2 regions of the Variovorax sp. RA8 genome follow, and region 1 is predicted to be linked to the other one. Evidence: predicted binding sites of a transcription regulator. Region 1 holds the regulator's gene; the other holds the start of a gene.
The links. The regulator HrcA, encoded in region 1, represses chaperone genes, less so after heat shock. The targets are predictions, from matches to a motif close to TTAGCACTCNNNNNNNNNGAGTGCTAA.

Region 1 (5,049 bases):
CCTCCGGCGTCTTCTTGCCCAGCATTTCTCGCGCATGCGCGAGCGAAGTCTGCGACACGCGCTCGCCGCCCAGCATGCGAGCGATTTCGCGGGTGCGGGTGTCGTCGTCGAGCACCGACACGCTGCTCTCGGTCCGGATACCGCCCCGGCTCTTCGCGCTCGTCTGCTGCTTGGCGACCAGCAGGTGGTGATCGGCGCAGGCGGCCACCTGCGGCAGATGGGTCACCGCCAGCACCTGGCGATCGCGGCCCAACTGCTTCATGAGACGGCCGACGGTCTCGGCCACGGCGCCACCGACGCCGGCGTCGACCTCGTCGAATATCAAGGTCTGCGCGGCGCCAAGCTGGCTGGTAGTGACCGCGATCGCCAGCGCAATGCGCGAGAGCTCGCCGCCGGAGGCCACCTTGCCGATCGCGCGTGGCGTGCTGCCCGGATGGCCGGCGACCAGGAAGGCGACGTCCTCGAGTCCGTGGCGGGCGGGCTCGGCCAGCGTTTCCAGCGAAACCTCGAAGCGTCCACCCTGCATGCCGAGGCCTTGCATGGCCTGCGTCACCGCCTGTGCCAATCGCGGGGCGGCCTGCTTGCGTGCCTTGCTCAGGGCCCTGGCCTCTTTCAGGTAGGCCTGTTGCGCGGCCTGCTCGGCGCGCTCCAGCGCCTCCAGGTCGCTTTGGGCGTCCAGGGCCTGCAGCTCAGCCTGCCAGCTGGCGAGCAGCGAGGGCAGCTCGGCCGGGGTGCGCTTGTAGCGGCGGGCGAGCGACATCCACAGGCCCATCCGCTCGTCCAGCTCGGCGAGCCGTTGCGGGTCCGTGTCGGCCTGGCGCAGATAGCCGTGCAGGGAATGCGCGGCATCGGAAGCCTGGGCCACGCTCGAGGCCAGCACTTCGCCCAATTCCTTGAAGGCGGGCTCGATGTGCTCGCAGTCCCGCAGAAGCGTGACGGCCCGGCTCAGCGCTGCGAGCGCGCCGCTCTCGTCGTCTTCCAGTGCGCCACAGGCGCCTTCGGCGGCGTCGATAAGCGCCTGCGCGTTGGAGATGCGGGTATGGCTGGCCGAGAGTTCTTCCCACTCATCGGCACCCGGCGCGAGCTTCATGACTTCGCCCACCTGCCACTGGAGGCGTTCGCGCTCGCGCTGCAGCGAATCCTGGGCCGAGCGTGCCTTGTCCAACGCCGCAATGGCGTGGCGCCATCCTTGCCAGGCCTGAGCGAGGACGGCAACCGCATCTTCGGCGCCGGCATAGGCGTCGAGCAACCCGCGCACGGCATCGGGACGTGTCAGGCTCTGCCAGGCGTGCTGGCCGTGGATGTCGAGCAGCCGGTCGCCGAGTTCGCGCAACTGCGTGGCGGTGGCCGGGCTGCCGTTGATCCACCCGCGGCTGCGGCCTTGGAGATCGACCGTCCGGCGCAGCAGCAGTGCCTCGCCGGCCTCGAAGCCGCCTTCGTCCAGCCAAGCGGCGAGGGTAGGCTCGGCATCGAACTCGGCGCTGACGTCGAGGCGTTCCGCGCCCTCGCGCACTGCGCCGGCGTCCGCACGATTGCCGAGTGCCAATTGCAGCGCGTCGATCAGGATCGACTTGCCGGCGCCGGTCTCGCCGGTCAGCACGGTGAAGCCGGCGGCCAAGTCGAGTTCGAGTGCACGCACGATCACGAAATCGCGCAAGGCGATGCGTCGCAGTGCCATGTCAATGCCCGCTCGGAATGCCGGAGGGCGCAGGGCGCGCCTGCGAGGGGCGACGACCCGGTCGAGCGTGCGGGCTCACCAAAGTGCCTTCGCCTTCGGCTACGGTGCTATTCGCCTTCGGGGCGGCCGTGCGGCTCATGGATCAGGAACCTCCTTCGTTCCAATGCAGTTTCTTGCGCAGCGTGTCGAAATAGCTCCAGCCTCGGGGGTGCAGGAAGCGCACGCGGTACTCGGAGCGCCGGACCACGATCTGGTCGCCGATGGCCATGGTCGCCAGCGACTGCATGTCGAAATTGGCACTCGCGTCGCGCCCGCCGACCAGCTCGATCGAGACCTCGTCCGCGTCCGGCAGCAGGATCGGGCGGTTGGAGAGCGAGTGCGGAGCGATCGGCACCATCACCCAGCCCGGCACGGCCGGATGCAGCAACGGGCCTCCGGCAGACAGCGCGTACGCGGTGGACCCGGTGGGCGACGCGATGATGATGCCGTCGGCGCGATGGTTGGCGACAAAGTGATGGCCGACCGAAACCCGGAGCTCCACCATGCCCGAGGTGGCGCCGCGGTTGACGACCACGTCGTTCATGGCGAGCGCATTGAACACCGAGAGCCCTTTGCGCACCACATTCGCCTGCATGAGGCTGCGGTGGTCTTCCTCGTAGTCGCCGGCCAGCATCGGGATCAGCACGGTCTGGTAGTCGTTCAGCGCGATGTCGGTAATGAAGCCCAGCCGCCCGCGGTTGATGCCGATCAGCGGCAGGCCGTAGCATGCGAGTTGGCGCCCGATGCCGAGCATCGTGCCGTCGCCGCCCACCACCAGGCCCAGATCGCATTGCCGGCCGATCTCCTCGACCGACAGGCCGGCATAGCGGGTCTGCGCCGTCTCGCCCTCGTCCGGCTGCTCTACGAAGACCTCGCAGCCCTGGGATTCGAGAAAGGCGCCGATGCCTTCCATGATCTCGTCCAGAGCGCCGGCCGGCGCTCGCGCGCCAGAAGCCTGGTACTTGCCGATCAATGCAACGCGCCGGAAGCTGGATGTCATCGGTAAATTACAACACTAAAATCTTTCAATGCTGGACGACCGCGCCAAGTTGCTGCTCAAGACACTGGTCGAGCGCTACATCGCCGAAGGGCAACCGGTGGGCTCCCGTACGCTCTCCCGGGCTTCGGGGCTTGAGCTCTCGCCTGCGACCATTCGCAATGTCATGTCCGACCTGGAGGGGCTCGGGCTCATTGCCAGTCCTCACACCTCGGCGGGCCGCATTCCCACGGCGCGAGGCTATCGCCTGTTCGTCGACACCATGCTGACTGCGCAGCGCGAGCAGTTCGCGGCGCCCAGCCTGCCGCCCGACCAGCCGCAGAAGGTGATCGCCAATGCGGCCCATTTGCTCTCGAACCTGTCGCAGTTCGTCGGCGTGGTGATGGCGCCGCGGCGCGCCTCGGTGTTCCGGCAGATCGAGTTCCTGCGGTTGTCCGATCGCCGCCTGCTGGTGATCATCGTCTCGCCCGATGGCGACGTGCAGAACCGCGTAATCTTTCCCGAGGTCGACTACTCGCAGTCGCAGCTGGTCGAAGCCTCGAACTACATCAATGCGCATTTCGCCGGCCTGTCGATCGAACAGGTGCGCGACCGGCTGCAATCCGAGATGGAGCAGCTGCGCGGAGAGATTGGCGCTCTGATGCAGGCGGCGGTGCAGGTCAGTTCAGAGGTGCTGACGGAGGCGCAGGAAGAAGTGGTGATCGCGGGCGAGCGCAACCTGCTGTCGGTCACCGATTTCTCCGGCGACATGAGCCACCTGCGCCGGGCCTTCGAGCTCTTCGAGCAGAAAGCGCAGTTGCTTCGCCTGCTCGACGTCTCGAGCAAGGCCGAAGGCGTGCGCATCTTCATTGGTGGGGAAAGCCAGGTTGTGCCCTTCGACGATCTCTCGATCGTCAGCGCGAACTACGAGGTCGATGGCGAGGTGGTGGGAACGCTGGGCGTCATCGGGCCGACGCGCATGCCTTACGACCGGATGATCCAGATCGTCGACATCACGTCGAAGCTCGTGACCAACGCGCTGAGCCACCGCAAATAGGGGCAGGGAAGCCGCCCACTAGAATCGCTCCTGCGTGGGCCGTTAGCTCAGCTGGTTAGAGCAGCGGACTCATAATCCCCAGCCCTGTTAAGTTTTATCGAGCAAAATCAACAACTTACAGCATCTGGAAAAAGCGACAAAAAGCCTAGGCTACATATAGGCAACGCACCCGATGACTGGCATGGTTCCCCCTGACGCAGTGGGATAATTGAAAATCTGGGCCCCTAGCTCATGCTTGGTTAGAGCAGCAAACTCATAATTTGTTGGTGCCGTGTTCGACTCACGGGGGGCCTACCAACCTCTAAAAAGCCGTTGTAAGGTGATACTTGCAGCGGCTTTTTTTCGTTCCCTTGTCGCACCAAAAGTAAGCATTTGTCAGCGAAAAAGCGGGTTGTCCATTCACAATGAGGGATGACTTCTCTTGCAGAAATTCTCAAGGCACTGCCGCCTGATGCACTACTGAGCGCAGGCCAACTACTGGCTATCGTTGAAGCAGCAAAACAGCCCTCTGCTAAGCCTGCCAAGGAACAGAACTATAGCCAGTGGGATGACCAGCGGTACATAGATGAAAAGACCCTTGCTGACTGGATTGGTGAAGCCGTCCCCACGGTGAAATCTTGGCGAAGCAAAGGCTCAGGTCCACAGTACTTGAGCAATCCTAAGAATGTTCGCTACCAAGTCGGCCATGTTCGTGAATGGCTGAAGAAAAGAACGGTAACCAACACTTCAGAGGCATCGGTTAAAGGCCTGAGAAGCTACTTTTTAGAAGGCTCCACAGCTTTCCCAGTGTTCACCTATCCAGATGGTTTGAAGCTCTCCCTTGAGGCTGCAATCAAGCACGAGGAGGGCGATCCTGAAGCCACCCCCACGAGTTTCAGAATCGTCAACATGGGCAACGCCATGGAGGACATGGCAGAGCTTTCAGAATGCCTCATAAAAGACTTGCCCAGAGCCAGCGAGTTGCTCAAGGACAAAGCCAAAACGTTTGATGTTGCCTACTGGTTCTACCATCAAACAATCTTTGGCAAGCTCCAAAATCATCAGCCTTTCATCCAAGCCATCCACCTGCTTTTAAAGAATGGCATGAACATCAACACTGCCAACAATCTCAGTGGCTACAGTCTGGCTCATGTCCTCGGACTGAATCAATGGTGTTTTGACCATCCCCAGCACTACAAAGAGTTCGTGACAGCCTTGCTGGATGAAGGCTTGGATCTTGAGAAGCTGGACAATCAAACAATGTCAGCTTTGGACTATGCAGAAGAAGATGATGAGGACGGTCCGCTCATCAATATTCAC
Region 2 (5,049 bases), 3.7 Mb from region 1:
AGCCGTCAAGACCTGCTTCAGCAAATACGTGGATTTCAGCGGCCGGGCCTCGCGGGCCGAGTACTGGTGGTTCGTGCTGGCCTACGTGATCGTCGCGATCGTGGCCGGCTTCATCCACGAGGTCGTCTATGGCCTCGTCATCCTCGCCTTCCTCCTGCCGCTGCTGGCGGTCGGCGCGCGCCGCCTGCACGACATCGGCAAGAGCGGCTGGTGGCTGTTGCTGGGCCTGATCCCGCTGGTGGGTCTGGTCCTGCTGTACTTCATGGTCCAGCCGAGCCAGCCAGAGAGCAACGAATACGGCGCACCGCCGCTCGCGACTGCTGCCTGAGGCGCTTGCCCGGCCCAACGAAAATGCCCCCCACGCGCCCTCACTTCGCGTGGTCGCTGCCCCCCGATGGGGGCGTTTTCCATGTTGGGGCGGCCCGACGAAGGAAAAAAACCCCGCGGCTCGCACCGCGGGGTTTTTTATTGGCTGAAGTGCCGGGGCCGTCTTACATGCCCATGCCGCCCATGCCACCCATGCCGCCCATGTCGGGCATGCCGCCGCCGGCAGGTGCGTCGTCCTTCGGCGCGTCGGCGATCATGGCTTCGGTCGTCAGCAGCAGCGAGGCCACCGAGGCGGCGTTCTGCAGCGCGGTGCGTGTCACCTTGGTCGGGTCCAGGATGCCCATCTCGAGCATGTCGCCGTAGGTGTCGTTCTGCGCATTGAAGCCGTAGTTGCCCTTGCCGGCCAGCACCGCGTTCACCACCACGCTGGCTTCACCACCGGCGTTGAACACGATCTCGCGCAGCGGCGCTTCGATGGCCTTGAGCACCAGACGGATGCCGGCGTCTTGATCAGCGTTGTCGCCCTTGAGCTTGTCGCCCACGGCTTGCTTGGCGCGCAGCAGCGCCACGCCGCCGCCGGCCACCACGCCTTCTTCCACTGCAGCGCGGGTGGCGTGCAGGGCGTCTTCGACGCGGGCCTTCTTTTCCTTCATCTCGACTTCGGTGGCAGCGCCAACCTTGATCACCGCCACGCCGCCGGCCAGCTTGGCCACGCGCTCCTGCAGCTTCTCGCGGTCGTAGTCGCTGGTGGCTTCCTCGATCTGCACGCGGATCTGCTTCACGCGGGCTTCGATGTCGGCACCGGCGCCAGAGCCGTCGATGATGATGGTGTTTTCCTTGCCCACTTCGATGCGCTTGGCCTGGCCGAGGTCGGCCAACGTCACCTTCTCGAGCGTCAGGCCCACTTCTTCGGCGATGACCTTGCCGCCCGTCAGGATGGCGATGTCTTCCAGCATGGCCTTGCGGCGGTCGCCGAAGCCAGGCGCCTTGACGGCCACGACCTTCAGGATGCCGCGGATGGTGTTGACCACCAGGGTCGCGAGGGCTTCGCCTTCGACTTCCTCGGCGATGATCAGCAGCGGACGGCCAGCCTTGGCGACTTGCTCCAGCGTCGGCAGCAGGTCGCGGATGTTGCTGATCTTCTTGTCGAACAGCAGCACGAACGGGTTCTCGAGGATCGCGCTTTGCTTGTCCGGGTTGTTGATGAAGTAGGGCGACAGGTAGCCGCGGTCGAACTGCATGCCTTCGACGACTTCCAGCTCGCTCTCCAGCGACTTGCCGTCCTCGACGGTGATCACGCCTTCCTTGCCGACCTTGTCCATCGCGTCCGCGATGATCTTGCCGATGGTCTCGTCGCTGTTGGCCGAGATCGAGCCGACCTGGGCGATTTCCTTCGAGGTGGTGGTGGCCTTCGAAGCCTTCTTCAGCTCTTCGACCAGGGCGGTGACCGCCTTGTCGATGCCGCGCTTCAGGTCCATCGGGTTCATGCCGGCGGCCACGTACTTGAAGCCTTCGCGCACGATGGCCTGGGCCAGCACGGTTGCCGTGGTGGTGCCGTCACCGGCGTTGTCCGAGGTCTTGGAGGCCACTTCCTTCACGAGCATCGCGCCCATGTTCTGGAGTTTGTCCTTGAGCTCGATTTCCTTGGCGACCGACACGCCGTCCTTGGTCACGGTGGGGGCGCCGAAGGAGCGCTCGAGCACCACGTTGCGGCCCTTGGGGCCCAGGGTCACCTTGACCGCGTTGGCCAGGATGTTCACGCCTTCGACCATGCGTGCGCGGGCTTCGCCGCCGAAGACTACGTCTTTTGCTGCCATGAGATTTCTCCGAATTCAGGGAAAGGGTTGATTACTTCTCGACGACCGCGAACAGGTCGTCTTCCTTCATGACCAGCAGCTCGTCGCCATCGACCTTGACGGTCTGGCCGCTGTACTTGCCGAACAGCACGCGGTCGCCGACCTTGACGTTCAGCGCGATCAGGTCACCCTTGTCGTTCTTCTTGCCAGGTCCGACGGCCAGGACTTCGCCCTGGTCCGGCTTCTCGGCGGCGTTGTCGGGGATCACGATGCCCGAGGCGGTCTTGGTTTCGCTTTCAATGCGCTTGACGATCACGCGATCGTGCAAAGGACGAAGTTTCATTGCATCTCCTGGATAAGAAACGGGGTTCGGTTCTGGGCTGGGGCTGGATGGCCGCCTGCCTGTCCACTGGAAGCGGATGTTGTTAGCACTCCTCTTCAGCGAGTGCTAATGATAAGGGCAATTCTGACGCTTTCAAGGGGCGGTGGTGCATGTTGTCGGTGTCGGTTTTCAACTTGGCTGGAATTTTTTGCAGCTTAGTTGGAACTCGCGCGGCGCAGCCGGAGCCGCCCGGCCCGCGGGGAGCGGCCCGGTAGGGGCGGTCACGCCGGCGCCGCTTGCGACACCATGCTAGAGAGGCGGCCTTGCCAGCAGGCAAGGGCAGTCGGAGCAGGGCCGGCAGGGAAGGGCAGGCAGAATGCGGACGCCAGCCGGAAACGGCCAACACCGGAAGTTCGTCACGGCCGTCCAATTTTCCGTCATCTTTGTTGGGGCACTCCCGCGCTAGTTAAGTCGGCCTTGAATCTGGCGCCCGAGGTCTATTTGCACGGGCCGCTATCGATGTGGAACGGCAGCACGAGTGGGAACCCAGCGACGCCGCCTCAGCTGGAAAGCCGTACACAGGTGTCGGTTGGATCTGATAGTTGCACGACGGCCCAGGCGCGCCCTGAGAAAGGATCGTGATGCGATGCACAGTCGAGGTCGTCGGCCACTAGACCGAAAATCTCTGATCCTCCCCGTTGCAACTGCCGCAGCAAGCAGCGGGTGATTCCGTTGAAAAACTCGGTTGCAGCATAGTTAGAAATCGGCTGCGTAGAACGGCCCAGGAGAACCTACCAGGCGAATGATCGTTGACCGAGCAACAATCATCAAACACTGCGCTCTTCGCATTGGCCGTATCTGTTCCTTGGTCGTTCGACAACGCGCATGCAGAGGCACCGAAATTGCTCAGCACCGCCTTCGCGCCAAGATCCCGGCACTAATGTGCGGTCAGAGCCCGCAACTCCTCGAGAAGTTTTACTGAGGGCCCCGGCAACATTCCCGCCCTTCGACGGAAAGCTGTGAGTGTTCGTTTATCGCTTGCGCCTGGTATGTCCAGAGCATCGATCAACCCTGCCTTGCGCTCGGCGTCGTACATCGGGGCGGGCATCCAACCAAGGAAGCCGGAACGGCCAATCAGGCTCTTGAGCGCGGTGACCGACCGCGTCTCTACAACAACGTTAGGCAGTGCCAGGTTCTGGCGCGCGAACACCCTCATCATGTGTTCGAAAGGGGCGGTGCCCTTTGGAAGAATGGCCCAGCGTTCCGCAAGCGTGTCCGCGAGCTGAAGGTTCGCCTGCTTTCGCAAGGGATGTCGCCGCCCCGCAACGACGTAGCTCGTGTCCTCCCACCGGCAATCCTTGACGGCCACGATTTCATCCGTGTCCTGGGTGTCCACGCCGAGCGCCAAGTCGATCTCGTGTGAGACAAGTGCATCTGCCAGGCGATCCCAGACGCCTTCGATGATTTGAACCCGTAGATTTGGCCACTTTTCGCAGATGCTGCCGATGGCCAATGGAAGCACCAGGCAAGCGATGCTGCCAACGGCACCAACACGGATCGTGCCTTTCGCGAGCCCCAGCATCGCCTTGATGTCCTCGTTGGCCTGCTCCGACTCGCGTTGCAAAAGAACCGCGTGCGGCTGCAGCGCACGGCCGACGTCCGTGAGCTGCATGCCCTTCGAATGGCGCTCGAACAAGGGCGCGCCCGCCTGCTCCTCCAATCGACGAATTGTGCGACTCAGCGCAGGCTGCGTCACATTGAGCACGTCTGCCGCCCGTCCCAAGCTGCCCGCTGAAACGATCGTGTTGAAGGCGATGAGGTGCTGCAGGTCGAAAGCCATGCGGAACGGTAATGGCTTTTTCCCAAGATGGCAATTTCCATGGGGGTGCTAAGCATCCACACTTCAGCCATCGAGGCAAGCGCTGCGCCCTTGCATCGCACATTCAGAAAGCACGAAATGACCGGACCTGTACCGCAAGCCGCCCTCGGGTCGACCAAAGACTCCGCTTCGACCATCACCGTCCGTGACGCCGTGGTCGACCTCATGCGCCGTTTCGGCATGACCTCTGTTTTTGCCAATCCCGGCTCGACCGAGCTGCCAATGTTTCGCGATTTTCCCAGCGACTTTCGCTACGTGCTGGGCTTGCAGGAAGCCAGCGTGGTCGGAATGGCCGACGGCTATGCGCAAGCCACCCGCAATGCTTCGTTCGTGAACCTGCACTCCGCCGCTGGCGTGGGAAATGCAATGGGCAATATCTTCACGGCGCACAAGAACCGCACCCCGATGGTCATCACGGCCGGCCAGCAGGCGCGCTCGATTCTCCCGTTCGACCCATTTCTCTCCTCGGCGCAAGCCACCGAACTGCCGAAGCCCTACGTGAAATGGAGCATCGAGCCGGCGCGTGCGCAGGACGTGCCGCTCGCGATCGCCCGGGCGTACTACATCGCCATGATGCCGCCCTGTGGCCCGGTGCTGGTGTCGGTGCCGGTCGACGACTGGGATCAACCGGCCGAGTTGGTCCCCGAAAGGGTTGTCAGCACCGAGTTGCGCCCCCAGCCTGCCGTTCTTGCGCAGATCGCTGCCGCGCTGGAAGCGAGCGAACG

Region 2: the regulator HrcA is predicted to act here: its motif matches at 2,549-2,575, upstream of groES (co-chaperone GroES).

The regions. Positions count from the first base shown of each region.
Region 1 covers NZ_LR594662.1:5,293,302-5,298,350, reverse strand. The annotation lists gene recN (DNA repair protein RecN) at 1-1,678, opposite strand, end outside; gene E5P3_RS25240 (NAD kinase) at 1,821-2,717, opposite strand; gene hrcA (heat-inducible transcriptional repressor HrcA) at 2,746-3,750, shown strand; tRNA gene E5P3_RS25230 (tRNA-Ile) at 3,969-4,047, shown strand; gene E5P3_RS25225 (helix-turn-helix transcriptional regulator) at 4,162-5,049, shown strand, end outside.
Region 2 covers NZ_LR594662.1:1,543,775-1,548,823, forward strand. The annotation lists gene E5P3_RS07345 (DUF805 domain-containing protein) at 1-328, shown strand, start outside; gene groL (chaperonin GroEL) at 492-2,144, opposite strand; gene groES (co-chaperone GroES) at 2,176-2,466, opposite strand; gene E5P3_RS07360 (LysR family transcriptional regulator) at 3,383-4,285, opposite strand; gene mdlC (benzoylformate decarboxylase) at 4,403-5,049, shown strand, end outside.